3 regions of the Streptomyces sp. NPDC031111 genome follow, and region 3 is predicted to be linked to each of the others. Evidence: riboswitches for the same ligand, from Rfam matches in the RefSeq annotation. Region 3 holds a riboswitch; each other region holds the start of a gene.
The links. A riboswitch is a leader RNA that binds a small molecule or an ion and turns the genes downstream of it on or off. The one in region 3 is predicted to bind cobalamin.
Positions count from the first base shown of each region.

Region 1 (9,354 bases), on a different contig from region 3:
CCTCCGCGTCGGACAGGCCGAGGTTCAGCGGGCCGAACGACACGTCCTGACCGACGGACGCGGCGAACAACTGGTCGTCGGGATCCTGCACCACCAGCTGCACGGTGGTCCGCAGCGCCGTCAGCCCCTTGCGGTCGTACCGCACCGCCCGGCCCGCCACCGTCAACTCGCCGTCGTCCGGGCGCAGTCCGCCGCTCAGCAGCCGCATCAGCGTCGTCTTGCCGCTGCCGTTGCGCCCCAGCAGCGCCAGCTTGCGCCCCTCGCGCACCTCGAAGTCCAGGCGGGTGAGCACGGGCGGGCCGTCCTCGTACGCGAAGGACGCGCCCCGCAGGGCGACCAGCACGGACTCGCTCACGACAGTGGCCTTTCCAGTACGAGGGTGAGGGCGGCCAGCGCCGCCAGGAGCGCCACGCTCGCGACCGTGAACCGGACGGAGACGCGGGCCTCGGGGACCAGGACGCGCAGGGTGCCGTCGTAGCCCCGCCCGGCCAGCCCGGTCTGGAGCCGCGCCGCCCGGTCGAAGGAGCGGACGAACGCGGTCGCGCCGAGCCCGCCGAGGGAGCGCCAGGCCGCCGCGCGGGTGGTGTGCCCGAGCCGGGCCGCCTGCGCCTCGCGGATCCGGCGCACCGAGTCCAGCAGCAGGAAGCTCATCCGGTACGTCACCAGCGCCACGTCCACCAGCGGCGCCGGCACCCCGGCGCGCACCAGGCGCGGCAGCAGATCGGACATCGGGGTGGTGAACGCGAACAGCAGCACCCCGAGGGAGGCCGCCGACGTGCGCAGCAGCAACTCCCCGGCGCGCAGCGGCCCGTCCTCGGCCGGGGACACGAACCCGTCCGGGCCGCCGACCTGCACCAGCAGCGTCAGCGCCCCGGTGACGCAGAAGCCCAGCGGCACCCGGTAGGCGCGCCACAGCCGCCGCCCCGGCACGCCCGCCGGGCCGAGCAGCACCACGAGGGCGGTCAGCAGCACCAGGGCCGCGCCCGGCCACGGGGGCAGCGAGACGGCGAGCACGGTGAGGCCCAGCCCCAGTACGGCCTTGTCCACGGGATGACGGCGGCGCCAGCGGCTGCTGTGCGCCGCCGCGTCGATCGGCAGCACGGGCCGTCAGACCCGTCGTCGTTCGGGAGCGGCTTCGTCACCGGCGCCGGCCTCGTCACCGGCCTCCGCCGCCGCGAGTGCCCGCGCCTCGCCCTGCCGCCGCCCGCGCCGCAGCCCGAAGTAGTACGCGAGGACGCCCGCGCCGAGCGCCGCCTGAAGGGCGAACAGCGCCGACTCGATCTCCCCGGACGGCGGTTCGTACAGCGGCGCGAACCACGGCTCGTAGTCCGGGTCGATCTCGGCGATCGCCGTCTCCGCCTCGGCGTCGGAGCCCGTGAACGGCTCCTCCTTGTGGTCGCCGAGCCCGAGCACCAGGGGGATCACCGCGAGCGCGGCCACGAGCACCAGCAGCAGCGTGTTGATCTTCGCGTTACGGCTCATCGGGCCACCGCCCCGGCCGAGTCCGCCGTCTTCCGCCCGGCCGCCGAGGCCACCAGCACCCCGAGCCGGGTCAGCTCACCCCTGCTCGACTGCACCAGCATGCGCATCACCAGCACGGTCAGCAGCCCCTCGCTCACCGCGAGCGGGATCTGCGTCACGGCGAAGATGGAGCCGAACTTCCCCAGCGCGCCCAGGAATCCACTGCCCGGATCGGGGAAGGCGAGCGCCAGCTGCACGCTCGTCACGCAGTACGTCGACAGGTCGGCGACGAACGCGCCGGAGAACACCGCGACCATCAGCGGCACGTCGTACCGGCGCAGCAGCCGGTAGACGCCGTACCCGGCCCACGGGCCGACGACCGCCATCGAGAAGACGTTGGCGCCCAGGGTGGTCAGCCCGCCGTGGGCGAGCAGCAGCGCCTGGAACAGCAGGGTGATGGTGCCCAGTACGGCCATCGCCGGCGGGCGGAACAGGATCGCGCCCAGCCCCGTACCGGTCGGGTGGGAGCAACTCCCCGTCACCGACGGCAGCTTGAGCGCGGACAGTACGAACGTGAACGCTCCCGAAGCGCCGAGCAGCAGCGTGCTCTCGGGATGTTCCCTGACCTCACGGATGAGCGACCGGGCTCCGTGGACGACGAACGGCGCCGACGCGACGCCCCAGGCGACCGCGTGCGCCGGTGGCAGAAAACCCTCGGCTATGTGCATGGCTCAGCAGACCCTCTCCAGCACCTCGTGGATGGTTGACGCGCCTTGGCCGGTCTCCTGGCTGACGGGTACCACCGCCCGTGCTCCGCCTTCCCGGGTCCCGAAGAACCCAGTGGCTGCCCGCGAGGGCCGGAGCCGGACTTCCCGATCACAGTGGCGAGGGCCGCACCGGTATCGCACCGATTTCCCGTCACCAAGGCGTGGTGACAGTAGTGCCCGTTCCGGTCCGGTGACAAGCGGCCACAGGGGGCGCTCGGACGGCGCCCGGCAGCTCCCACCCCGGCGCACACCTGAGCACTTGACACGGGCGGCGCCGCCCCTCGGAACGGGGGAGTGAGGGGCCGGCGTCATGGGTAGAGCCTTGCTGCAATTAATATGCAACAACGACTTTCAGGCAACAGGGGTGTGAGGTTCCATGACGACCCGACGAATACGGGCCGCCGCCGCGGTCGCGATGGCCGGCGCGGTCGCCGCCTGCTCGGCGCCGGGCGGGGGCGGCGCGGACGGCGGAGCGTCCGCCGAATCCGTCGTGATCGGTGTCCCGTCCGAACCGGACACCCTCAGTCCGCTGCTGGGTTACGGCAAGGACGGCAACTCCAAGATCTTCGACGGCCTCCTCGCCCACGACGCCGACATGAAACTGAAGCCGGCCCTGGCGAAGGCGCTCCCCGAGGTCACCGACGGCGGCCGCACCTACACGTACACCCTGCGCGACGGCGTGACGTTCAGCGACGGCGAGCCGCTCACCGCCGACGACGTGGTCTTCACCTACCGCACCGTGCTGGACGAGAGGACCAACAACACCGCCAAGAGCGAACTCGACGCCATCAAGGAGGTCAGGGCGGAGGGCGACGACAAGGTCGTCTTCACCCTCGACCACCCCTACGCGGCCTTCGCCTCCCGCACGGTGCTGCCCGTCGTCCCCGAGCACATCGCGGGCGAACAGGACCCCAACACCGGCTCCTTCAACACCAAGCCGGTCGGCACCGGACCGTACGTCCTCACCGGCTGGAGCAAGGGCGAGAAGCTCACCTTCAAGGCCAATCCGGACTACTGGGGCGGCGCCCCGAAGGTGAAAAAGCTCACCATGGCGATCATCGCCGACGACGACGTCCGCGCCACCCGGCTGCGCTCCGGCGACCTCGACGGCGCGACCCTCCCGCCCAACCTCGCGGCCACCTTCAAGGACGACGACGGGAAGAGGACGTACCGGGCGACGTCGTACGACTTCCGCGCCGTGACCCTCCCCACCGGCAACCCGGTCGCCGGCGACACCGCGATCCGCCGCGCCCTCGACCTCGCCGTGGACCGCGAGGCCATGGTCGACAAGATCCTCGACGGCGCCGGCCGCCCCGCCTACGGCCCGTTGCCCATCGACGACCCCTGGTACGCCAAGGGCATCGAACGCCCCCGGAACCTCGACGAGGCCGGGCGCATCCTCGACCGGGCGGGCTGGAAGCCCGGCAAGGGCGGCATCCGCGCCAAGGACGGCCGCCCCGCCCGCTTCACCCTCTACTACCCCTCCGGCGACAAGGTCCGCCAGGACCACGCCCTCGCCTACGCCTCCGACGCCAAGAAGGCCGGCATCGACGTCAGGGTCGAGAGCGCCACCTGGGAGGTCATCGAACCCCGGATGAAGCACGACGCCGTCCTCGCCGGCTTCGGCAGCACCGGCGATCCCGACTTCGGCCTCTACACCCTGCTGCACTCCTCCCTCGCCGGGGACGGCTTCAACAACATGGCCCTGTACGACAACCCGGCCGTGGACGAGGCCCTGGACACCGGCCGCCGCACCCAGGACCCCGAGGACCGCAAGGCCGCCTACGACGACCTCCAGCGCGAACTCGTCGAGAACCCCGGCTACACCTTCCTCACCCACATCGACCACATGTACGTCCTCGCCGACCGCTGGTCGGACCTCACCACCCAGACCGAACCGCACGAGCACGGCTTCGCCAGCGGCCCCTGGTGGAACGTCGAGGACTGGCAGACCGAGAAATGACCTCCCTCCCCTGGGGAGAGATGACCCGGCTGGTGGCACGGCGGGCCCTGTTCGCCGTGCCCGTGCTGCTCGTCGTCACCTTCGGCGTGTTCGCCGTCGCCGCCGCCTCCCCCTTCGACCCCGTCAAGGCGTACGCCGGCACGGCCGCGCTCGGCGCCGACCAGGAGACCCTGGACCGGCTGCGCGAGAACCTCGGCGTGGACCGGCCGTTCACGAGCCGCTGGTGGGACTGGCTGACCTCCGCCCTCGGCGGCGACCTCGGCCAGTCCACCGTGATGCGTCAGCCCGTGGCCGAGGTCGTCGGCGAACGCCTGGTCTGGTCGGCCCTGCTGTGCGCCGTCGCGTTCGCCGCCGCCGTCCTGCTCGGCACCGTGCTCGGCGTCCTCGCGGCCCGCCGGCCGGGCTCGCTCCTCGACCGCGCGGTCACCTCCCTCGCGTACGCCCTGGAGGCCGCCCCGGTCTTCTGGATCGCCCTGCTCGCCGTCTGGCTGTTCGCCCTGAACCTGGACGTCCTCCCGGCCGGCGGCCTCACCGACACGGGCAGCGACCACGTCACCGCCGGACAGGTCACGAGCCACCTGGTCCTGCCCGCCGGCGTCCTCGCCGTCTCCCAACTGCCCTGGTTCACGCTGTACGTCCGTCAGGGCGTCGGCGACGCCCTCGCGGAGGACCCGGTGCGCGGAGCCAGGGCCCGCGGCCTGAGCGAACGCACCGTCCTGCTCGGCCACGCCCTGCGCTCGGGACTGCTGCCGGTGCTCACCCTGATCGGCTCCCGCGTCCCCGAACTCATCACCGGCGCCCTGCTGGTGGAGACCGTGTTCAGCTGGCCGGGCATCGCGGCGGCGACCGTGGAGGCCGCCACCGCCGTCGACTTCCCGCTGCTCGCCGCGCTCACCACCCTCGCCACCGCCGCCGTCCTCGCCGGAAACCTGCTCGCCGACCTGCTCTACGGACTGATCGACCCGAGGGTGAAGCTGAATGAGATGTGACCCACATGGCTGACACCACCACCGCCGTGACGAAGACGGTGTGGCGCACGCACGGCACCGCCCGCCGCTCCACCCACGCCCTCCGGCTGCGCGTCTCCGCCGTCCTGGTCGCCGTGACGGTCCTGGCGGTGCTGCTCGTACCGCCGCTGGTCCGGCTCGACCAGCAGGCCGTCGACCTCGCCGCCAAGCTCCTCCCACCCAGCTGGTCCCACCCCTTCGGCACCGACGACGTGGGCCGCGACCTGCTGCTGCGCTGCGTCTACGGCCTCCGTGTCTCCCTCCTGGTCGGTGTGGTGGCCGCGCTCACCGCCACCGTCATCGGTACGGCCGTCGGCGCCACCGCGGGCGCGCTCGGCGGCTGGGTGGACCGCGCGGTCATGCGTCTGGTCGACACCCTGTCCTCGGTCCCGCACCTGCTGCTCGGCGTCTTCGTCGTCGCCATGTTCCGGCCGGGCGTCTGGCCGGTGGTGATCTCCGTCGCCGTCACCCACTGGCTGTCCACCGCTCGTATCGTCCGCGCCGAGGTCCTCTCGCTGCGCTCCCGCCCCTTCGTCGACGCGGCCGTCTCCGGCGGCGCCTCACGGTGGCGGGTGACGGTACGGCATCTGCTGCCCGGTGTGCTGCCCCAGGCGGGGCTCGCCGCCGTCCTGATGGTGCCGCACGCCATGTGGCACGAGTCCGCCCTGTCCTTCCTCGGCCTCGGCCTGCCCACCCACACCGCCAGCCTCGGCACGCTCATCCAGGGCGCCCGCGGCTCGCTCCTCGCCGGACAGTGGTGGCCGACCCTTTTCCCCGGCCTGTTCCTGATCATCCCCACCCTCGCCGTCGCCGGCCTCGCCGGTGTCTGGCGGGAACGGATCAATCCGCGCCGCCGATCGGAGCTGACGCTGTGACCGAGCGATCCCCCGTGCTGTCGGTGCGCGGCCTGTCCGTGCGGTTCCTGCTGCCGGGCGGGCGGCGGATCGCCGCCGTCACCGACGCCCACTTCGACGTGGCGCCCGGCGAATGCGTCGCCCTGATCGGCGAGAGCGGCTGCGGCAAGTCCGTCCTGGCCGCCGCCCTGCTCGGCCTCCTCCCGGCCAACGCCCGGACCGCCGGCCACGCCCACCTCGGCGACCTCGACCTGCTCGCCGCCGACGAACGCACCCTCGCCCGCACGGTACGGGGCCGCAGGATCGGTCTCATCCCACAGAGCCCCGCCGCACACCTCACCCCCGTACGCACCATCCGCTCCCAGGTGGAGGAGACGGTCGCCCAGCTCACCGGTGTGCGGGGCCGTACGGCGCTGCGCGCCGCCGCCGAACGGGCCGCGGAGCGGGCCGCGTTCCCGGCGGACCATCTCGACCGCCATCCGCACGAACTCTCCGGCGGCCTCGCCCAGCGCGCCGCCACCGCCCTCGCCCTGGTCGGTGACGCGCCCCTGCTCCTCGCCGACGAACCCACCACCGGTCTCGACCGCGACCTGGTCGACCGCACCGTCGACGAACTCCGCCGCCATGTCGACGCCGACGGCGACCGGGCCCTGTTGATGATCACCCACGACCTGGCGGCGGCGGAACGCGTCGCCGACCGGGTGGCGGTCATGTACGCGGGCCGCATCGTCGAACTCACCGACGCGGCGGCCTTCTTCGGCACTCCCGGCCCCCGGCACCCCTACAGCCGGGGCCTCCTCGACGCCCTCCCCGACCGCGCCTTCACCCCGATCCCCGGAATGCCCCCCGAACTCGGCGACCTGCCCCCGGGCTGCGCCTTCGCCGCCCGCTGCGACCGGGCCACCGACACCTGCGCGACGCTCCCGCCCCTCACCGACTCGGTCGCCTGCCACCACCCGGCCCCCGCGGCCGCCCCGGAGGACATCCGTGCTTGAACTACGCGCCGTCACCGCCGGATACGACCGCCGGGCCCCGGTCGTACGGGAGGCGACCCTGACCGTTTCCCCCGGCGAGTCCGTCGGCCTGCTCGGCCCGAGCGGCTGCGGGAAGTCCACCCTGGCGAGGGTCGCCGCCCTCCTCCACCGCCCGGACTCCGGGGGAGTCGTCGTCGACGGCACCCCCGTACGCCGCTGGCGCCACCGGGCACCCCGCGAGCAGCGCACCGCCTTCGGCGTCGTCTTCCAGCAGCCCCGCCTCTCCGCCGACCCCCGCCTGCGCCTCACCGACCTGATCGCGGAACCGCTGCGGGCCACCGGCCGCCGTTCGTCCGTCCCCGGCCGCGTGGCCGAACTCGCCGAGACCGTCGGCCTGACCCCCGACCTGCTGACCCGCCGCCCCCACGAGGTCAGCGACGGGCAACTCCAACGCGCCTGTCTGGCCCGCGCGCTGGTGCTCCGCCCCCGCTGGCTCATCTGCGACGAGATGACCGCGATGCTGGACGCGTCGACCACGGCGGCGCTGGTGGGCGTGGTCGAGGACTACCGCACCGCGACGGGCGCGGGCCTGCTGTCGGTGGGCCACGACCACACCCTCCTGAACCGCTGGTGCGACCGCACGGTCCACTGGGAGACGGTCGTCGGACGGTGATGCCGGGCGCCCGGACCGTGTGCGCGAGGGGAGATCACCGTACGCCCGAGTGCTGGGCGCGCGGAGGGTTGGGCCGCCCCAGCGCGGAGTTGAGCCGGTAGGCCCCGCCCAGCCCGTGGAACACGGCCATGAGCAGCGCTCCACCGAGCGCGGCGACGAAGCCCGCGGCGGGATGGTCGGGGAGGTCGGCCCAGTACCCCAGGGCGACCGCCAGCGCGAGGCCGAGCGTTCCGGCCACCGCGTTGCGCAGGGGGCCGTTGCCCCACACGTTCGGGAAGTCCTCGCCGACCACCCCCTTGACGAAGTGCGGAACGGCGTTCGCGCCCATGAGTCCGGCGAGCGCGGAGAGCAGGATCACGTGCCACATGACGAGCCCCTCGATTCAGTCAACACCCGTTGACTGAACGATAGCCCCGTGTCCCCATTTCGGTCAACGGTTGTAGACTGACGTTCATGGACTCCCGCCCCACCAGCCGGGCCGAGCAGCGCCGCCGCACGGAATCCCGCATCCTGGACGCCGCCCGCCGGCTGTTCGCCGAGCTCGGCTACGACCGGGCCACCATCCGGGCCATCGCCACCGAGGCGGACACCGATCCGGGGCTGGTGATGCGGTACTTCGGCTCGAAGGACAAGCTCTTCGCCCAGGTCTCGGGGTTCCAGGAGGACGAGCTGGTGACCGGCTCCCCGGAGCAGGCCGCCGAACAGCTGCTGGCGGCCCTGGAGCACAAGCTCGCCCAGGAACCCACGGAGGCGCTCGCCGCGCTGCGGTCGATGTTCACGCATCCCGACGCGGCCGACGACGTCCGGTCCGCCATGGTGTCCCGGCAGCGGCAGGCCGCCGGGCACCTCGTCGACGACGACGCGGACCTGCGCGCCGGACTCATCGGCGCGCTCACCATCGGCACCGTGATCGGACGCCACCTGCTCCGCCTGGACGGCCTGCGGGACGCTCCCCCCGAGCGGGTCACGGAGCTCCTGCGCGGCGCCTTCCACGACATCGCCGGCGGTGGCCCGGACCGGCCGGACGACCAGCGCGGCACCGGGCGGACGAAACCGAGCCCGTCCCGGTAGCCGCGCGGCCCAGGGTCAGCCCTGGGCGCCGTCCATGAACTCCTCCTCGCCGAGCGCCCCCGCCGCCATGCCGCCGAGGAAGCCCTCCATGAGTTCGTCGACGCGCACCTCCGTGGCGCCCGCCGGGGCCGTGGTCTTCTCGCCCTCGCCCAGGCGCAGCACCAGCGCGAACTTCTCGACCTTCGCCTTCTCCGCCAGCGGGGCCAGGTCGACGGACACCTCGGTCAGGTCGCCGTTCCTGAGTGTGAAGTCGGCCGTGACCTTCTCGTCCGGGGCGTCCTTGAAGTCCTTGGCCGTCGGCAGTTCGGCGCCCGGCGGCAGTTCCTTCGCCAACGGGCCGAGTTCGCCGAACAGTTCGGTCATCAGGGTGCGGAAGGGCGCCGTGGCCTCGATGTGCTCGGTGCCGTCCGACCCGCCGGAGGTCTTGAAGTCGACCTCCTGGGCGATGACCTGCCGCACCGCCTCGGCGAGCTTCTTCTGCGTCTTCGCGTCGAGCGTGGGCTCCGCCGACGGCTCCCCGCCGTCGGGGCCCGGCGCCCCCGACATCCGCTCGCCGGTCTCCTCCAGCTCCTTCGTCGCGACCT
Region 1 covers NZ_JBVIGS010000027.1:73,849-83,202, reverse strand. Annotated here, with positions in the region: gene ACZ470_RS36400 (energy-coupling factor ABC transporter ATP-binding protein) at 1-355, opposite strand, end outside; gene cbiQ (cobalt ECF transporter T component CbiQ) at 352-1,101, opposite strand; gene ACZ470_RS36390 (energy-coupling factor ABC transporter substrate-binding protein) at 1,108-1,482, opposite strand; gene ACZ470_RS36385 (energy-coupling factor ABC transporter permease) at 1,479-2,189, opposite strand; cobalamin riboswitch at 2,220-2,402, opposite strand; gene ACZ470_RS36380 (ABC transporter substrate-binding protein) at 2,605-4,191, shown strand; gene ACZ470_RS36375 (ABC transporter permease) at 4,212-5,180, shown strand; gene ACZ470_RS36370 (ABC transporter permease) at 5,186-6,073, shown strand; gene ACZ470_RS36365 (ABC transporter ATP-binding protein) at 6,070-7,047, shown strand; gene ACZ470_RS36360 (ABC transporter ATP-binding protein) at 7,040-7,699, shown strand; gene ACZ470_RS36355 (hypothetical protein) at 7,734-8,066, opposite strand; gene ACZ470_RS36350 (TetR/AcrR family transcriptional regulator) at 8,153-8,770, shown strand; gene ACZ470_RS36345 (hypothetical protein) at 8,786-9,354, opposite strand, start outside.
Region 1: it holds a riboswitch for cobalamin, as region 3 does, so the genes downstream of both, ACZ470_RS36385 (energy-coupling factor ABC transporter permease) here and ACZ470_RS32575 (cobalamin biosynthesis protein) in region 3, are expected to answer to the same signal.

Region 2 (9,354 bases), on a different contig from region 3:
GTAGGCGGACAGGGCGTTCGGGGAGGCGTACTGGACGATGCCGTCGGCGTCGAGCCGGATCAGCCCGTCGCCCACGCGGGGCGAGGCGTCCATCTCGAGCTGCTGGTTCGCGAACGGGAAGGCACCGGCCGCGATCATCTGAGCGAGGTCGGAGGCGCTCTGGAGGTAGGTGAGCTCCAGCCGGCTCGGGGTGCGCACGGTGAGCAGGTTGGTGTTGCGCGCGATCACGCCGAGGACGCGCCCCTCACGCCGTACGGGGATGGACTCGACCCGTACGGGAACCTCCTCGCGCCACTCCGGGTCCCCCTCGCGCACGATCCGGCCCTCGTCCAGGGCCGCGTCGAGCATGGGCCGGCGGCCGCGCGGGACCAGATGGCCGACCATGTCGTCCTGGTAGGAGGTCGGGCCGGTGTTGGGCCGCATCTGGGCGACGGAGACATAGCGGGTGCCGTCGCGGGTGGGGACCCACAGGACCAGGTCGGCGAAGGAGAGGTCGGAGAGCAGCTGCCACTCCGAGACCAGCAGATGGAGCCACTCGAGATCGGTGTCGTCGAGGGCGGTGTGCTGGCGTACGAGTTCGTTCATGGAGGGCACGTCAGCGAGCGTACCCGGGGGTCGGCGCCGCCCCCGAAAACACCCGCGGGCCGCGGCGCCTGAGAGGGACCCTCAACCCTCCCGGCACCGCAGCCCGGAGCAATATCGGCCGTGGGGTTGTGCGGTCCCGGTCGGCCGAGGACGAGGATCCGGGGCAGTCAGGGCAGAGAGCTCCGGTTCCTCGGTTCCGCCTTCCTGTGCGGGGAAGGCAGGCTTGTTGTGTCCTGCTACGCATTGTGGACTAGACCAGTGCCCGTGTAAATGCGTCGGACGCCGTTCGTCGGTGACGCGTGCCTCGCGTCGTGGTCGGTCGGACGCGCATGCGTCCGCCACGCAGCCTAACCCGTGGGGTTCCCGCGCGGGGCCAGTCGGAGGCGGCAATTTCGGCGAGCGGCGCCCTTGCCCGCTCTGTTAGATTGAGATTGGTCTAAACCACATTGCCACAGCCCCACGGACCCGTGCCCGCGGGTCCCCGTCCCAGTCGAGTCCCCCTGAAGATCGGCAGGCCCACCGTGGAAGTTGTCATCGTTGCGGACGCCAAGGCGGGCGGCGAGCTCATCGCCGAGTCCATGGCCCAGCTCCTGCGGCGCAAGCCCGACGCCCTGCTGGGCGTGGCCACCGGTTCGACGCCGCTGCCCATCTACCAGGCGCTGGCGGCGCGGGTGCGCTCCGGAGCCGTGGACGCCTCACGGGCCCGGATCGCCCAGCTCGACGAGTACGTGGGGCTGCCCGCCGACCACCCCGAGTCCTACCGCTCGGTGCTCCGGCGCGAGGTGCTGGAGCCGCTCGGGATCGGAATGGACTCCTTCATGGGCCCCGACGGCACCGCCGAGGACGTCCAGGGCGCGTGCGAGGCGTACGACAGGCAGCTGGCCGGGGCCGGCGGCGTGGACCTCCAGCTGCTCGGGATCGGGACGGACGGGCACATCGGGTTCAACGAACCGTGCTCCTCGCTCGCCTCCCACACCCGGATCAAGACGCTGACCGAGCAGACCCGGGTGGACAACGCCCGCTTCTTCGACGGCGACATCGACCAGGTCCCGCACCACGTCATCACCCAGGGCATCGGCACCATCCTGGAGGCCCGCCACCTGGTCCTGCTCGCCACCGGGGAGGGCAAGGCGGACGCCGTCGCGGCGACCGTCGAGGGCCCGGTGGCGGCGGTGTGCCCGGCCTCCGCGCTCCAGCTGCACCCGCACGCCACCGTGGTCGTCGACGAGGCCGCCGCCTCCAAGCTGAAGCTCGCCGACTACTTCCGGCACACCTACGCGAACAAGCCGGAGTGGCAGGGCATCTGAGCGCGGGCCCGAGGGGCGGACGGCGGCACCGGCGGCCCGGCCGTGGACTAGACCAACCCCCGGCGCAGGGGTATACAAAGGGGATCACGGAGCGTGCGGGGCACACCCCCGCCCCGAGCCGTGCCACGATGTCAGCCGTGGCCGATGGGATGTCGGTCGTTTCGGCACCCGGAGCCGGGAAGGCAGAGCATGAGCACCGACGTCAGCAGTGCGGAGAACGAGGGTGGGACAGCGGTCCGTACGGCGCGTGTGCCCAAGTACTACCGGCTGAAGAAGCATCTGCTCGACATGACGGAGACGGCGCCGCCCGGTACTCCGGTCCCGCCCGAGCGCACGCTGGCGGCGGAGTTCGACACCTCGCGCACCACCGTGCGCCAGGCGCTCCAGGAGCTGGTGGTCGAGGGGCGTCTGGAGCGCATCCAGGGCAAGGGCACGTTCGTCGCCAAGCCCAAGGTCTCCCAGGCGCTCCAGCTCACCTCGTACACCGAGGACATGCGGGCCCAGGGCCTGGAACCCACCTCCCAGCTGCTGGACCTCGGCTACATCACGGCAGACGACCGGCTCGCCGGGCTGCTGGACATCACGCCCGGCGGCCGCGTGCTGCGCATCGAGCGGCTGCGCATGGCCAACGGTGAGCCGATGGCCATCGAGACCACCCATCTGAGCGCGAAGCGCTTCCCGGCGCTGCGCCGCAGCCTGGCGAAGTACACGTCCCTCTACACCGCCCTCGCCGAGGTGTACGACGTCCATCTCGCGGAGGCCGAGGAGACCATCGAGACGTCCCTGGCCACCCCGCGCGAGGCCGGCCTGCTCGGCACCGACGTCGGCCTGCCGATGCTGATGCTGTCCCGGCACTCGCTGGACCGGGACGGACAGCCGGTGGAGTGGGTGCGGTCGGTGTACCGGGGTGACCGGTACAAGTTCGTGGCGCGTCTGAAGCGGCCCCAGGACTGAGCCGGACCCGGCCGGATCCGGCCCGGGACCCGAACGGCGAAACCCGACGAAGCGGGTGGTTGACAGGAATTTCGTTGCTGTTGCCTCTCGGTTGGGCGGCGCCTGGGTACCGCTGTGCGGACGAGGGGTTACGACCGCACCACTCCCTGACCTAGATTTCCTGCGCATTACCGCCGGTGATCAGTGAGGGGACGGGAGCCGTCTGATGTCACAAGCCCCAGAAACCAGAGGAGGGCCGGTGGTGACGCCCATGCGCGTCGTCATCGCCCTCTGTCTCGTCGCACCGTTCGTGGCCATGCTCTGGGTCGGGTCCTACGCGAAGACCGACCCCGTGTTCATCGGCATCCCGTTCTTCTACTGGTACCAGATGATGTGGGTGCTGCTCTCGACCGCGCTCACGATGATCGCGTACAAGCTGTGGCAGCGTGACCAGCGCGCCCGCTCGGCCTCGAAGGGCGGTGCGTCGCAGTGAACGACGGCGTGAACGGCGTGGCACTCGCCGTCTTCATCTTCTTCTTCCTGCTGGTCACGGCGATGGGGTTCATGGCCGCGCGCTGGCGCAAGGCCGAGAACGAGCACAGCCTCGACGAGTGGGGCCTGGGCGGGCGCTCCTTCGGAACCTGGGTCACCTGGTTCCTGCTCGGCGGCGACCTGTACACCGCGTACACCTTCGTGGCCGTGCCGGCGGCGATCTACGCGGCGGGCGCGGCCGGCTTCTTCGCGGTGCCGTACACGATCCTGGTGTACCCGCTGATCTTCACCTTCCTGCCCCGGCTGTGGTCGGTGTCGCACAAGCACGGCTATGTGACGACGTCCGACTTCGTGCGCGGCCGGTTCGGCTCGAAGGGGCTGTCCCTGGCCGTCGCGGTCACGGGCATCCTGGCAACGATGCCGTACATCGCGCTCCAGCTGGTCGGCATCCAGGCCGTGCTGGACGTGATGGGCGTCGGCGGCGGCGAGGACACCAACTGGTTCATCAAGGACCTGCCGCTGCTGATCGCCTTCGGTGTGCTGGCGGCGTACACGTACTCGTCCGGTCTGCGGGCGCCGGCGCTGATCGCGTTCGTGAAGGACACGCTGATCTACATCGTGATCGCGGTGGCGATCATCTACATCCCCATCAAGCTGGGCGGCTTCGACGAGATCTTCGCCAAGGCGGGCGCGGCCTTCAACGAGACCAACCCGGCCACGGGCGCGCCGCGCGGCGCGCTGGTACCGGGCGAGGCGGGACAGTGGACGTACGCCACGCTGGCGCTGGGCTCGGCGCTCGCGCTGTTCATGTACCCGCACTCGATCACGGCGACGCTGTCCTCGCGCAGCCGTGAGGTGATCCGCCGCAACACCACGATCCTGCCGCTGTACTCCCTGATGCTGGGCCTGCTGGCGCTGCTGGGCTTCATGGCGATCGCGGCCGGGGTCAAGGTCAGCAACGGCCAGCTGGCGATCCCGCAGCTGTTCGAGAACATGTTCCCGGACTGGTTCGCGGGCGTGGCCTTCGCGGCGATCGGCATCGGCGCGCTGGTGCCGGCGGCGATCATGTCGATCGCGGCGGCGAACCTCTTCACCCGCAACATCTACAAGGACTTCATCAAGCCGGACGCGACGCCGAAGCAGGAGACCCAGGTCTCCAAGGTCGTGTCCCTGCTGGTGAAGGTGGGCGCGCTGGTCTTCGTCCTGACCATGGACAAGACGGTCGCGATCAACTTCCAGCTGCTGGGCGGCATCTGGATCCTTCAGACCTTCCCGGCACTGGTGGGCGGTCTGTTCACCCGCTGGTTCCACCGCTGGGCGCTGATCGGCGGCTGGGCGGTCGGCATGATCTACGGCACGGTCGCCGCGTACGGGGTGGCCTCGCCGACGCAGAAGCACTTCGGCGGGTCGTCCGAGGAGATCCCGGGCATCGGCGAGATCGGTTACATCGGTCTCACCGCCTTCGTGATCAACGTCCTGGTCACGGTGGTGCTGACCTTCGTCATGAGGGCCGTCAAGGCGCCCGAGGGCGTCGACGAGACCAAGCCGCAGGACTACACGGCGGACGCGGGCGACCCCGGTGTCCAGGTGGAGCTCCCGCCGGCCACGGCGGGCAGCTCGCACTGACGCGGTACACGCCTGAGGCGACGGGCCGCCGGAGAAAATCCGGCGGCCCGTTGTCGTACCCGTCCGGCACACTCCCCTCATGGACATCGTCATCCGGCCGGTGGAGCCCGGCGAGCACACGGAACTCGGTGAGATCACCGCGCGGGCCTATCTGCTGGACGGGCTGCTCGACTTCGGGGAGAGCGACGCGTACCTCGACGAGCTCAGGGACGTGGCGAAGCGGGCGGCCGCCGCGGAGGTGCTGGTCGCCGTGGAGAACGGGTCGGTGCTGGGCGGGGTGACGTTCGTGCCGGGCCGCGGCCCGATGGCCGACATAGCGGGGCCGGGCGAGGCGGAGATCCGGATGCTCGCGGTCGCCCGCGAGGGCCGGGGCCGGGGTGCCGGGGAGGCGCTGGTGCGCGCCTGCGTCGACCGGGCGCGGGCCGTCGAGGGCTGTGTTCGGATCGTGCTGTCGACCCAGCGCACCATGCGCTCGGCCCACCGCGTCTACGAGCGGCTGGGTTTCACCCGCACCCCGGAGCGCGACTGGAACCCTCTGCCGGAGCTGGACGACATCACTCTTCTCACCTATGAGTTGACGCTCTGACACCTCCGCGACACAACATATGGGCCTGCTGGCGGCACCCGGCACAAGATGTATGCTCATGCTCGCTGTCGCCGCAGGGGAATCCGGTGTGAATCCGGAACTGTCCCGCAACGGTGTACCCATGCCCGCGTGCGCATGGGCGTCAGTCCGAGGACCTGCCGACAGTGCGCCCGGCCGTCCGGTCCGGGTGCCCTGACGTCCGGGCCTCGCGGAATGGGCCGGTGGACGCGACGCCCCGTGCGCTCGTGTGCTGCCCCCTGCCCTCTTCGAGGCCCCCGTGCCGAGCGAGGGAGAGCCCCACGTGACCATCGCGCCAGCCGATCCGGCTTCAGCGATCGACGTGACCGCGGAGAGCGACGGACCCGGTGCCGCGTTGCTGCGGACCCTGACCGAGCTGACCGCCGACCTGCCCGACGCCGACCCCGGCCGGGTCGCCGCCGCCGCGCTGCGCGGCCGGTCCGCCCGTGCCGACGAGGCCGAGCTGCGGGAGCTGGCCACCGAGGCGGCGGCCGGTCTCATCTCCGAGGACCCGGCCTACTCCCGGCTCGCCGCCCGGCTGCTGACCATCGGCATCCGCGCCGAGGCCGCCTCGCAGGGGGTCACGTCCTTCACCGAGTCCGTCGCGACCGGGCACCGCGAGGGCCTGATCGCCGACCGGACCGCCGACTTCGTCCGGCTGCACGCCGCCCGCCTCGACGCGCTGATCGATGTCCGGGCCGACGACCGCTTCGGCTACTTCGGCCTGCGCACCCTGCACAGCCGTTATCTGCTGCGGCACCCGGTCACCCGCAAGGTGGTCGAGACGCCCCAGCACTTCCTGCTGCGGGTCGCCGCCGGTCTCGCCGAGGACGACACCGTCCGCGCCCTGGACGAGGTCGCCCGGCTGTACGGGCTGATGAGCCGCCTGGACTATCTGCCCTCCTCGCCCACCCTGTTCAACTCCGGTACACGGCACCCGCAGATGTCGTCCTGCTATCTGCTGGACTCCCCCAAGGACGAGCTGGACTCGATCTACGACCGCTACCACCAGGTCGCGCGCCTCTCGAAGCACGCCGGCGGCATCGGCCTGTCCTACTCCCGCATCCGCGCCCGGGGTTCGCTGATCCGCGGCACCAACGGGCACTCCAACGGCATCGTGCCGTTCCTGAAGACACTCGACGCCTCGGTCGCCGCCGTGAACCAGGGCGGTCGGCGCAAGGGCGCGGCGGCCGTCTACCTGGAGACCTGGCACTCCGACATCGAGGAGTTCCTGGAGCTGCGGGACAACACCGGCGAGGACGCCCGCCGTACGCACAACCTGAACCTCGCGCACTGGGTGCCGGACGAGTTCATGCGCCGGGTGAACGCCGACGCGTCCTGGTCGCTGTTCTCCGCGGCGGACGTGCCCGAACTGGTCGACCTGTGGGGCGAGGAGTTCGACGCGGCGTACCGGGCCGCCGAGGCGAAGGGCCTGGCGCGGAAGACGCTCCCGGCCCGCGAGCTGTACGGGCGCATGATGCGCACGCTCGCGCAGACCGGCAACGGCTGGATGACCTTCAAGGACGCCGCCAACCGGACCGCGAACCAGACGGCGACCCCGGGGCACGTCGTTCACTCGTCGAACCTGTGCACGGAGATCCTGGAGGTCACCGACGACGGGGAGACGGCGGTCTGCAACCTGGGGTCGGTCAATCTGGGCGCGTTCGTCGACCAGGCGGCCGGTGACATCGACTGGCAGCGTCTCGACGAGACCGTCCGCACGGCCGTCACCTTCCTCGACCGGGTCGTGGACATCAACTACTACCCGACCGAGCAGGCGGGCCGCTCCAACGCCCGCTGGCGCCCGGTGGGCCTGGGCGCGATGGGTCTCCAGGACGTCTTCTTCCGGCTCCGCCTGCCCTTCGACTCGGCCGAGGCGAAGGCGCTGTCCACGCGGATCGCCGAGCGGATCATGCTCGCCGCGTACGAGACCTCCGCCGACCTCGCCGAGCGCAACGGCCCGCTCCCGGCCTGGGAGAAGACGCGTACGGCCCGGGGCGTGCTGCACCCCGACCACTACGACACGGACCTCACCTGGCCGGAGCGCTGGGCGGCGCTGCGCGAGCGGATCGCCTCCACGGGGATGCGCAACTCGCTGCTCCTGGCGATCGCGCCCACCGCCACCATCGCGTCGATCGCGGGTGTGTACGAGTGCATCGAGCCGCAGGTGTCGAACCTGTTCAAGCGCGAGACGCTGTCCGGGGAGTTCCTCCAGGTCAACTCGTATCTGGTGGAGGACCTCAAGCGGCTCGGCGTGTGGGACGCGCGCACCCGTGAGGCGCTGCGCGAGGCCGGCGGCTCGGTGCAGGACTTCGCCTGGATCCCCGAGGACGTACGGCGGCTGTACCGCACGGCGTGGGAGATCCCGCAGCGCGGCCTGATCGACATGGCCGCCGCCCGCACCCCGTTCCTGGACCAGGCGCAGTCGCTCAACCTGTTCCTGGAGACGCCGACCATCGGCAAGCTCTCCTCGATGTACGCCTACGCCTGGAAGCAGGGCCTGAAGACCACGTACTACCTGCGCTCCCGCCCGGCGACCCGGATCGCCCGCGCGGCACGCGCGTCCGTCCCCGTCCAGCAGCCGGCCGACCCCGAGGCGGTCGCCTGCTCCCTTGAGAACCCCGAGTCCTGCGAGGCCTGCCAGTAATGACCAGCGAGAACAAGAACCTGCTCGACCCGGGTTTCGAACTGACCCTGCGCCCCATGCGCTACCCCGACTTCTACGAGCGCTACCGGGACGCGATCAAGAACACGTGGACGGTGGAGGAGGTCGACCTCCACTCGGACGTGGCCGATCTCGCCAGGCTCAGCCCCGCCGAGCAGCACCTGATCGGCCGGCTGGTCGCCTTCTTCGCCACCGGCGACTCGATCGTGGCGAACAACCTGGTGCTGACGCTGTACAAGCACATCAACTCCCCCGAGGCGCGGCTGTATCTGTCGCGGCAGCTCTTCGAGGAGGCGGTGCACGTCCAGTTCTATCTGACGCTGCTGGACACCTATCTGCCCGACCCGGACGACCGGGCGGCGGCCTTCGCGGCCGTGGAGAACATCCCGTCGATCCGGGAGAAGGCCGAGTTCTGCTTCAGGTGGATGGACTCGGTCGAGACGATCGACCGGCTGGAGACGCGGGCGGACCGCCGTCGCTTCCTGCTGAACCTGATCTGCTTCGCCGCGTGCATCGAGGGCCTGTTCTTCTACGGGGCCTTCGCCTACGTCTACTGGTTCCGCAGCCGGGGCCTGCTGCACGGTCTGGCGACCGGCACCAACTGGGTGTTCCGCGACGAGACGATGCACATGTCCTTCGCCTTCGACGTGGTCGACACCGTGCGCAAGGAGGAGCCGGACCTCTTCGACGAGGAACTCGGGCAGCAGGTCACCGACATGCTGCGCGAGGCCGTCGAGGCGGAGCTCCAGTTCGCGCGCGACCTGTGCGGGGACGGGCTGCCGGGCATGAACACCGAGTCGATGCGGCAGTACCTGGAGTGCGTCGCCGACCAGCGGCTGGTCCGGCTCGGCTTCGCGCCGGTGTACGGCTCGGAGAACCCGTTCTCCTTCATGGAGCTCCAGGGCGTCCAGGAGCTGACGAACTTCTTCGAGCGGCGGCCGTCCGCGTACCAGGTCGCCGTGGAGGGCACGGTCGACCTGGACGAGGACTTCTAGGGGACCCGGCGTCCCCGTGCCGCCCCGCCGTCACGCCGCTCGTGCGGTGCGGTGCGGGGCGGCACCCTTCGCCGGGCGCGGGGCCGCCGCCGGCGCCTCCCGGTGCTCGGCGGCGCGGGCGGCCTCGGCCCGCTTGATCTGCCGGTC
Region 2 covers NZ_JBVIGS010000007.1:330,156-339,509, forward strand. Annotated here, with positions in the region: gene ACZ470_RS17465 (sensor histidine kinase) at 1-585, opposite strand, end outside; gene nagB (glucosamine-6-phosphate deaminase) at 1,107-1,892, shown strand; gene ACZ470_RS17475 (GntR family transcriptional regulator) at 2,082-2,846, shown strand; gene ACZ470_RS17480 (DUF3311 domain-containing protein) at 3,052-3,318, shown strand; gene mctP (monocarboxylate uptake permease MctP) at 3,315-4,943, shown strand; gene ACZ470_RS17490 (GNAT family N-acetyltransferase) at 5,023-5,529, shown strand; cobalamin riboswitch at 5,545-5,706, shown strand; gene ACZ470_RS17495 (ribonucleoside-diphosphate reductase subunit alpha) at 5,831-8,194, shown strand; gene ACZ470_RS17500 (ribonucleotide-diphosphate reductase subunit beta) at 8,194-9,207, shown strand; gene ACZ470_RS17505 (hypothetical protein) at 9,238-9,354, opposite strand, start outside.
Region 2: it holds a riboswitch for cobalamin, as region 3 does, so the genes downstream of both, ACZ470_RS17495 (ribonucleoside-diphosphate reductase subunit alpha) here and ACZ470_RS32575 (cobalamin biosynthesis protein) in region 3, are expected to answer to the same signal.

Region 3 (9,354 bases):
CATCGACCCGGAGGCGTCCACGACGAACAGCACGAGGTTGCCCTCCCGCCCTTCGCGCACCGCCTGCCGCAGATCGTCCCGCCGCACCACGAGTCCCGTCCCGGACCGCCCCCGGGCCCGCTGATGCGGTGCCGCCGCCCGCACGGTCGCCGCCAGGTGCAGCTTGGTCAGCGCACCGTCCGGCCGCCGCGCACCCGTCGTACGCCCGTGCTGGGTCCGCGCCCGCGACCGCCGCCCGGCGGACCCCTCACCGATCCCGGGGACGCTCAGCACCTTGGTGCGGAACGGCTCGGCGGCACCCACCGGGGACCGCTCACCGGAGCCGGCACCCGCGGGCTGCTCGGCCTCCCCGGCGTCCCCGGCCGGAGCCTCCGCGTCACCGCCGCCCTCCGGCCCGTCCGGACCTTCCGCGGGCGGCTGCCCGCCACCCCCGTCGGGCCCGTCAGGATCGGTGTCGGGACCGTCGTCGTCCCCGAACTGCTCCAGCGTCTCGTCGAGCTTGTCCTCGTCCAGGCCGGGCGCGTCGAACGGATTCCTCCTCCGCCGGTGCGGCAGCGCCAGCAGCGCCGCCTGCCGCACGTCCTCGGCGAGCACCTCGTCCCGCCCCGCCCAGGCCGCCAGCGCCGTCGCCGTGCGCGCCATCACGATGTCGGCCCGCATGCCGTCCACCTCGAACGCCGCACAGGTCGCCGCGATCTGGCGCAGCGCCCCGTCCCCGAGCCGCACCGACGGCAACAGCTCCCGCGCCGCGACGATCCGCGCCCGTACGGACGCCTCCTCGTCGGCCCACCGCGCGGCGAACCCGGCGGGGTCGTCGTCGTAGGCGAGCCGCCGCCGTACGACCTCCACGCGCTGGTCGGGCTCCCGCGAGGCGGCCACCTCCACGGTCAGCCCGAACCGGTCGAGGAGCTGCGGCCGCAGCTCGCCCTCCTCGGGATTCATGGTCCCGACGAGCAGGAACCGCGCGGCGTGCCGTACGGAGACACCCTCGCGCTCGACGTACGAGGCACCCATCGCGGCCGCGTCCAGCAGCAGATCGACCAGGTGGTCATGGAGGAGGTTGACCTCGTCCACGTACAGGATTCCCCGGTGCGCGTCGGCGAGCAGCCCCGGCTCGAAGGCCTTGACGCCCTCCGCCAGCGCCCGCTCGATGTCGAGCGCGCCGACCAGCCGGTCCTCGGAGGCCCCGACGGGCAACTCGACCATGCGCGCGGGCCGTACGGCACCGCCGCCGCTCTCGTGCGGCCCGTCAGGACACGCGGGGTCCGGGGCCGAGGGATCGCAGGAGAACCGGCACCCGGGCACCACGGCCACCTCCGGCAGCAGCGCCGAAAGCGCCCGCACCGCCGTCGACTTGGCGGTGCCCTTCTCGCCGCGCACCAGCACCCCGCCGACCGCCGGCGAGACGGCGTTCAGCAGCAGCGCGAGCCGTAGATCGTCCTGGCCGACGACGGCCGTGAACGGAAAGGGGGTGGTCACTGGTCGTCGCCCTCCAGATCGCCTTCGAGTTCCAGATAGGTCGCGCGCAGCCGCTCCAGCGTGTCCGTGTCCGGCTCGGCCCACAGCCCCCGGTCGGCGGCCTCGAGCAGCCGCTCCGTGATGCCCCGCAGCGCCCACGGGTTGGACTGCTTCATGAAGTCCCGGTTCTCCGGGTCGAAGACGTACTCCGCGCTGAGCTTCTCGTACATCCAGTCGTCGACGACGCCCGCGGTGGCGTCGTAGCCGAAGAGATAGTCCACGGTGGCCGCCATCTCGAAGGCGCCCTTGTAGCCGTGCCGCCGCATCGCCGCCATCCAGCGCGGGTTGACCACGCGGGCGCGGAAGACGCGGTGGGTCTCCTCGCCCAGCGTCCTCGTCTTCACCTGGTCCGGTACGGCCGAGTCGCCGACGTACGCCTCCGGGCTCGCGCCCGTCAGGTGCCGCACCATGGCCACCATGCCGCCGTGGTACTGGAAGTAGTCGTCCGCGTCGACCAGATCGTGCTCGCGGGTGTCGACGTTCTTCGCCGCCACCGCGATCCGCCGGAACGCCGTCTCCATGTCCCCGCGCGCCGCCCGTCCGTCGAGCCCGCGCCCGTAGGCGTAGCCGCCCCAGACGGCGTACACCTCGGCGAGGTCCGCGTCCGACCGCCAGTTCCGCGCGTCGATCAGGGGGAGCAGCCCCGCCCCGTACGCGCCCGGCTTCGAGCCGAAGACGCGTGCCGTGGCCCGCCGCCGGTCGCCGTGCTCGGCGGTGTCCTCGTCGGCGTGTGCCCGTACGTAGTTGGACTCGGCGGGCTCGTCCAGCTCCGCCACCGCCCGCACCGCGTCGTCGATCAGCCCGACGACGTGCGGGAACGCGTCCCGGAAGAACCCGGAGATACGGACCGTGACGTCGATGCGCGGCCGGCCCAGCTCCTCCAGGCCGACGACCTCGAACCCGGTCACGCGCCTCGACGCGTCGTCCCACACCGGACGGCAGCCCAGCAGCGCGAGGATCTCGGCGATGTCGTCGCCCTGCGTGCGCATCGCCGACGTCCCCCACACCGTGAGCCCGACGGACTTCGGATACTCACCCGTGTCCTGGAGATACCGCTGCACCAGCGAGTCGGCGAGCGACTGCCCGACCTCCCAGCTCAGCCGCGACGGAATCGCCTTGGGGTCGACGGAGTAGAAGTTCCGTCCCGTCGGCAGCACGTTGACCAGGCCGCGCGTGGGCGAACCCGACGGGCCCGCCGGGACGTAACCGCCGTCCAGCGCCCGCAGGACGTGCCCGATCTCGTCCGTCGTCCGGGCCAGCCGGGGCACGACCTCCTCGCACGCGAACCGCACCACGGCCACCGCGTCCGGGAGTTCCGTGCCCAGCACGTCCCGCACGAGAGCACCGCCCTCACCGGCCGCCCAGCCGCGCTCCTCCATGCCCTCCGCGATCCGCCGGCACAGCTGCTCCAGCAGGTCGATCGCGTCGGCGCCGGTACGCGCCGGGCCGTCCACCAGATCCGTCAGCTCCACCGGCACCTTCACCGGCGCCCCCGGCTCGGCCAGCAGCTCCTTCTCCACGAGCCCGAAGTGCGCGGCCAACGCGGCCCGCAGCCCCGGCAGCGCGTTCGCCTGCCCGCCCCACACCTGCGAGGCGCGCAGCACCGCCAGGACGAGGTTCACGCGCGGCTCGCCGACCGGGCCGCCGCCCAGGATGTGCAGGCCGTCACGGATCTGCACGTCCTTGATCTCGCACAGATAGCCGTCGATGTGCATGACGAACTCGTCGAAGTCGTCGTCGTCCGGCTGGTCGTCCACATGCAGGTCGTGGTGGAGCTCGGCGGCCTTCACCAGCGTCCAGATCTGCGCCCGCACCGCCGGTGCCTTCGCCGGGTCCAGATCGGAGACCAGCGCGTACTCGTCGAGCAGCTGCTCCAGCTTCGCCAGATCGCCGTAGGTGTCGGCCCGCGCCATCGGCGGCACCAGGTGGTCGACGACCGTCGCGTGCCCGCGCCGCTTGGCCTGCGTGCCCTCGCCGGGGTCGTTGACGATGAAGGGGTAGATCAGCGGCAGTTCACCGAGCACCGCGTCCGGCGCGCACCCGGCGCTCAGCCCCAGCCCCTTGCCCGGCAGCCACTCCATCGTGCCGTGCTTGCCCATGTGCACGATCGCGTCGGCGCCGAAACTGTTCTCCAGCCACCGGTAGGCCGCCATGTAGTGGTGGGAGGGCGGCATGTCGGGGTCGTGGTAGATCGCGATCGGGTTCTCGCCGAAACCGCGCGGCGGCTGGATCATCACCACGACGTTCCCGAACCGCAGCGAGGCGAGGACGATGTCCTCCCCGTCGACGTACAGCGAACCCGGCGGCTCGCCCCACGCCTCCCGCATCCCGTCCCGCAGCTCCGGGTCCAGCTTCTCGAACCACGCCCGGTAGTCCGCCAGCGGCACCCGGGCGGGTGCGGCGGCCAGCTGCTCCTCGGTGAGCCACTCCACGTCGTGCCCGCCGGCCTCGATCAGCCGGTGGATCAACTCGTCCCCATTGTCCGGGTATTCGGTCAGTGCGTACCCGGCGTCCCGCAGCGCGTCCAGCACCCGCACCGCCGACGCGGGCGTGTCCAGGCCGACCGCGTTGCCGACGCGCGAGTGCTTCGTCGGGTACGCGGTGAAGACGAGCGCGAGCTTCTTCTCGGCGTTCGGCTTGTGCGCCAGCCGGGCGTGCCGTACGGCGATGCCGGCCACCCGCGAGGCCCGTTCCGGGTCGGCGACGTACACGGGCACGTCGTCCGGGCCCTGCTCCTTGAAGGAGAACGGCACGGTGATCAGGCGCCCGTCGAACTCGGGGATCGCCACCTGCATCGCCGCGTCCATCGGGGACAACGCGGCGTCCGACTCGTCCCACGCGGCCCGCGAGGACGTCAGACAGAGCCCTTGCAGCACGGGCACGTTCAGGTCGGCGAGCGCGCCGATGTCCCACGCCTCCTCGTCGCCGCCCGCCGAGGCCCCCGAGGCGTGCGTGCCACCGGCGGCGAGGACGGTCGCGACGAGTGCGTCGGTCCGGCCGAGGATCTCGTACAGTCCCGCGTCGGCGCCGCGCAGCGAACCGCAGTACACGGGGAGGGCGTTGGCGCCCCGCGCCTCGATCGCGTCGCACAGGGTGTCCACGAAGGCGGTGTTGCCGCTCAGTTCGTGCGCGCGGTAGAAGAGCACGCCGACCGTCGGACGGTCCTCCCGCACGGCGCGGGCGCCGTGGACGCCGTACTCCGGCATCTTCCGGGGCTCCTCGAACCCCTCACCGGTCAGCAGCACCGTGTCCGACAGGAACCGGGCCAGCTCGGTCAGGTTGTCCGGACCGCCCTCGACGAGGTACCGCAGCGCCTCCGCCACCACACCGGCCGGCACCGTCGACTCGGCCATCAGCTCCGCGTCCGGCACGGCCTCCCCGCCGAGCAGCACCGCCGGGATGCCGGACGCCTTGAGCGCCGCGAGCCCGTCCTCCCAGGCGCGCTTGCCGCCCAGCAGGCGTACGACGGCGAGGTCCGCCCCGTCGAGCAGCGCGGGCAGCTCGTCCGTGACGTCCACGCGGGTCGGGTTGCCGATCCGGTAGGCGGCGCCGGAGGCACGGGCCGCCAGCAGGTCCGTGTCGGCGGTCGACAACAACAACACTGTGCTCATGCGGGCGCTCCCGGTGGAATGAAGGGCAGTCCTCGTGGCGCGCCGGACTCGATGAGCCGCCACAGCGCGTCCGTGTCCGCGTGCTGTTCGATCAGGTCGCCGAGCCGGTCGAGCTGCTCCTCGCGCAGCGCGGCGAACGAGGTGTCGGGGGCCGGCACGAAGCGGCGTCCCGCGGCGGCGGCCACCTCGCGCAGGAAGGCGCGCCGGAAGCCGTCGGACTCCAGCGAGCCGTGCCAGTGGGTGCCCCAGGTCTGTCCGACCCGGCAGCCGTCCAGGAAGGCCTCGCCACCGGTGACGTCGGCGACCCCGTGATGGATCTCGTACCCCTCGACCCGCTCCCCGAGGGCCCGGCCGACGGGACGCGTGAGCGTCTTCTCGCGGGCGAACCGCACCCGCACGGGCAGCAGTCCGAGCCCGTCCACGTGCCCGGCGCGGGACTCCACGTCGTCCTCGATGTGCTCGCCGAGCACCTGGAAGCCGCCGCAGATCCCGAGGACCGGCCGCCCCTCGGCCGCCCGCCGCGCCAGCGCGTCCGCCAGTCCGCGCTCCCGCAGCCACTCCAGCGCCCGGACGGTCCCGCGGGTCCCGGGTACGACCACGAGGTCGGCGTCGGCCAGCTCCTCGGGACGGTCCACGAACCGCACCACCACACCCGGTTCGGCGGCGAGGGCGTCCACGTCGGTGAAGTTGGACATCAGCGGCACCGCGCACACTGCGACCCGCAGCACGTCCTCGCCGACGGGCGGTGCCACCACCGACTCCCGCACGGCGCCGCGCAGCGAAACCCTCAGCCCGTCCTCCTCGTCGATGCCGAGCCCGTGCCGGAAGGGCAGCACGCCGTACGTACGCCGTCCCGTCAGGCCGTGCAGCATGTCCAGGCCCGGTTCCAGCAGCGACACATCGCCCCGGAACTTGTTCACCAGGAACCCGGCGACCAGGTCCTGGTCCTCGCGGGACAGCAGCGCGACCGTGCCGAAGAACGACGCGAAGACGCCACCACGGTCGATGTCGCCCACCACGAGAACCGGCAGCCCGGCGCCCCGGGCGATCCCCATGTTCACGATGTCGGTGCGCCGCAGATTGATCTCGGCCGGGCTTCCGGCACCTTCACAGATCACCGCGTCATACGTGCCCCGCAACTGCTCCAGACAGTCCAGCACCGTGCCCAGCAACCGTTGTTGGCGCCCGCCGTGGTAGCCGCGCGCGCTCAACTCGCCGACCGGCTTGCCCAGCAGCACCACCTGGCTGGACTGCTCGCCGCCCGGCTTGAGCAGCACCGGGTTCATCAGCGCGGTCGGCTCCACCCGGCAGGCCTGGGCCTGCATGGCCTGCGCCCGCCCGATCTCGGCGCCCTCCCGGGTCACGAACGAGTTCAACGACATGTTCTGCGCCTTGAACGGGGCCACCTTGACGCCCTGCCGCGCCAGCCACCGGCAGATCCCGGCGGTCACCACGCTCTTGCCGGCGTCCGAGGTGGTCCCGGCGACCAGCAGACCCCCACCGCTCATGACGTACGTCCCTTCACGACGCTCCGTGCGGCGGCAGCGACCCCGAGCGCGAGCCAGCCGACCCGCCGCGAGAGCCGTACCGCCCGGTCGATGTCGGCGACGGCCACGGCACGCCCGCCGCCGTTGAGGACGGGCCGGTGCTCGACCCGCCCGCCGTAGGAGAGGGTTCCGCCGAGCCGCACCCCGAGCGCGCCCGCGAAGGACGCCTCCACGGGTCCGGCGTTGGGGCTCGGATGCTTCGCGGCATCGGCGCGCCACGCCCGCACAGCCCCGCGCGGGTCGGATCCCGCGAGCGCGGCGAGTACGGCGGTCAGCCGCGCCCCCGGCCATCCGGCGACGTCGTCGAGGCGGGCGGAGGCCCAGCCGTAGCGGCGGTGGCGGGGGGACTTGTGGCCGACCATCGCGTCCAGCGTGTTGACGGCCCGGAAGCCGAGCAGTCCCGGCACCCCGGCGACGGCACCCCACACCAGCGCGCCCACCACGGCGTCGGAGGTGTTCTCGGCGACGGACTCCACCACCGCGCGGGCGATGCCGTCGGCGTCCAGGGCCTGCGGGTCCCGGCCGCACAGGTGCGGCAGCCGCGCCCGGGCCGCCTCGACGTCCCCGGCCTCCAGCGCCCGCTCGATGGCGCGGGCCTCCCGGGCCAGCGAGGTCCCGCCGACGACGGCCCAGGTGGCCACGCCGGTCAGGGCGACGGAGGCGGCGGGGGAGGAGCGTACGCAGCGGGCGGCGAGGGCGCCCAGCGCCACGGTCCCGCCGACGCACACGGCGGCGTGCACCGCGCCCCGGCCCCGGTCGTCCCGCCACAGCACTCGTTCCACGGCAGCCGCGGCCCGCCCGAAAGCGGCGACCGGATGGCCCCGGCGGGGATCGCCGAGCAACAGGTCGCCGAGGAGGCCGGCGGCGGCGCCGTACGCGAACACGCGATCGGCACCCATGGGTTCAGCCGGTGACGGATCCGGAGGGAGCGGCCCCGAGGTGGGGCGGGGTCTCGCTGGTCGACCTCAACAGGCAGCCGCGCATGGCGATATGTCCTCACTCAGGGTGTCCACGCCCTGGTTCGACGAGACCGGCGGTGAGAGTTCCTGGCTCCCGGGGTGTTCACCCCGGTGACAGTGGCGGGACCGCGCCGGAATCGCACCGGCTTCCTCTCCTGCCGCCGTATTGGCTCAGGCAGTCCACCACGGCCCCGGAAGGGCCGTCAACTTGCCGTTGACCTGCGAGGCTGAAGTGTGCTGAGGCCCACAGAGGGGCTCCGGTGGGTGAACCGCGATCGGAGGTCCGCGGAGGCCGTGGAGGTCCGCACACGTCGGCGGGCGGTGCGGGCGCCGAGGCTCCCGCACCGCCCGCCGGACGAGTGCGATGTGTGACCGGGCCGATCAGGCCATGATCAGGTAGATGCCGTATGCCACCGCCGCCGCGCACGCCGCGAAGCAGGCGTAGGCGCCGGTGACCGCCAGGGCCGCGGACTGGCCCTGGGCGGCGGCCCGCTCACGGCGGGACAGGCCGTTGATGCCGAGGGTGAACAGGGCCACCAGGGCCACGGTGACCACGAGGCTGACGCCGAAGACGGAACCGAGGGCCGCCCAGTCGATCTTCATGGTGCTTCTTCTTCCTTCGTACCGGGGTTACCGCGTCGCGGTCAGACGGTGGTCTTGGCCGAGGGGGCCGCCGGGTCGGTGGCGGCGGGAGCGGCGATGGTGGCCGCGAGCTCCTCGGTCACGGTGCCCGCCGGGGGCGGGGTCACGGCGGCCATGGCCTGCGTCACCACGCCGGACGGCTCCTCGCCCGGGACCTGGTGGTCGTTGACGTTGGTGTGGTCGATGACCTCACGCCGGGAGATCTTCCAGATCGCGGCGCTGGAGGCGACCAGGAAGACGGCCACGAGGGCGGTGCCCCAGTCGCCGAAGTCGCAGACCCACTCGGCGAGCGCCGCGACGAGGGCCGCCGCCGGCAGCGTCAGACCCCAGGCGACGAACATCCGGGTGGCCGTCGACCAGCGGACGACACCGCCCTTGCGGCCCAGGCCCGCGCCCATCACGGAACCGGAAACGGAATGCGTGGTGGAGAGGGAGAAGCCGAGGTGCGACGAGGCCAGGATGACCGTCGCGGCACTGGTCTGGGCGGCGAAGCCCTGCTGCGGCTGGAGGTCGGTCAGACCCTTGCCCATGGTGCGGATGATGCGCCAGCCGCCGAGGTAGGTGCCGAGCGCGATGGCGATGCCCGCGGAGAGGATGACCCACATGGGCGGGTCGGAGTCGGGGGCGAGGGTGCCGCCGGCGACCAGGGCCAGGGTGATGATGCCCATCGTCTTCTGGGCGTCGTTGGTGCCGTGGGCCAGGGAGACCAGGCCGGCGGAGGCGATCTGCCCGGCGCGGTAGCCCTTCTCGGAGGCCTTGCCGTCGGCCTTGCGGCCCAGGCGGTAGGTCAGCCGGGTCGCGAACATCGCGGCGAGGCCGGCCACCAGCGGGGCGGCGATCGCGGGGATCAGGACCTTGGTGACGAGGACGTCGCCGTGCACCGCGCCGAAGCCGGCGGAGGCGACGGTGGCGCCGATCAGACCGCCCATGAGGGCGTGCGACGAGCTGGACGGGAGACCGACCAGCCAGGTCAGGAGGTTCCAGAGGATCGCGCCGACCAACGCGGCGAAGATGACCTCGGGACGGATGCCGGCCTCGTCGACGAGGCCCTTGGAGATCGTGTTGGCGACCTCCACG
Region 3 covers NZ_JBVIGS010000020.1:57,763-67,116, reverse strand. Annotated here, with positions in the region: gene ACZ470_RS32590 (putative cobaltochelatase) at 1-1,479, opposite strand, end outside; gene cobN (cobaltochelatase subunit CobN) at 1,476-5,129, opposite strand; gene ACZ470_RS32580 (cobyric acid synthase) at 5,126-6,637, opposite strand; gene ACZ470_RS32575 (cobalamin biosynthesis protein) at 6,634-7,575, opposite strand; cobalamin riboswitch at 7,698-7,835, opposite strand; gene ACZ470_RS32570 (hypothetical protein) at 8,017-8,238, opposite strand; gene ACZ470_RS32565 (inorganic phosphate transporter) at 8,280-9,354, opposite strand, start outside.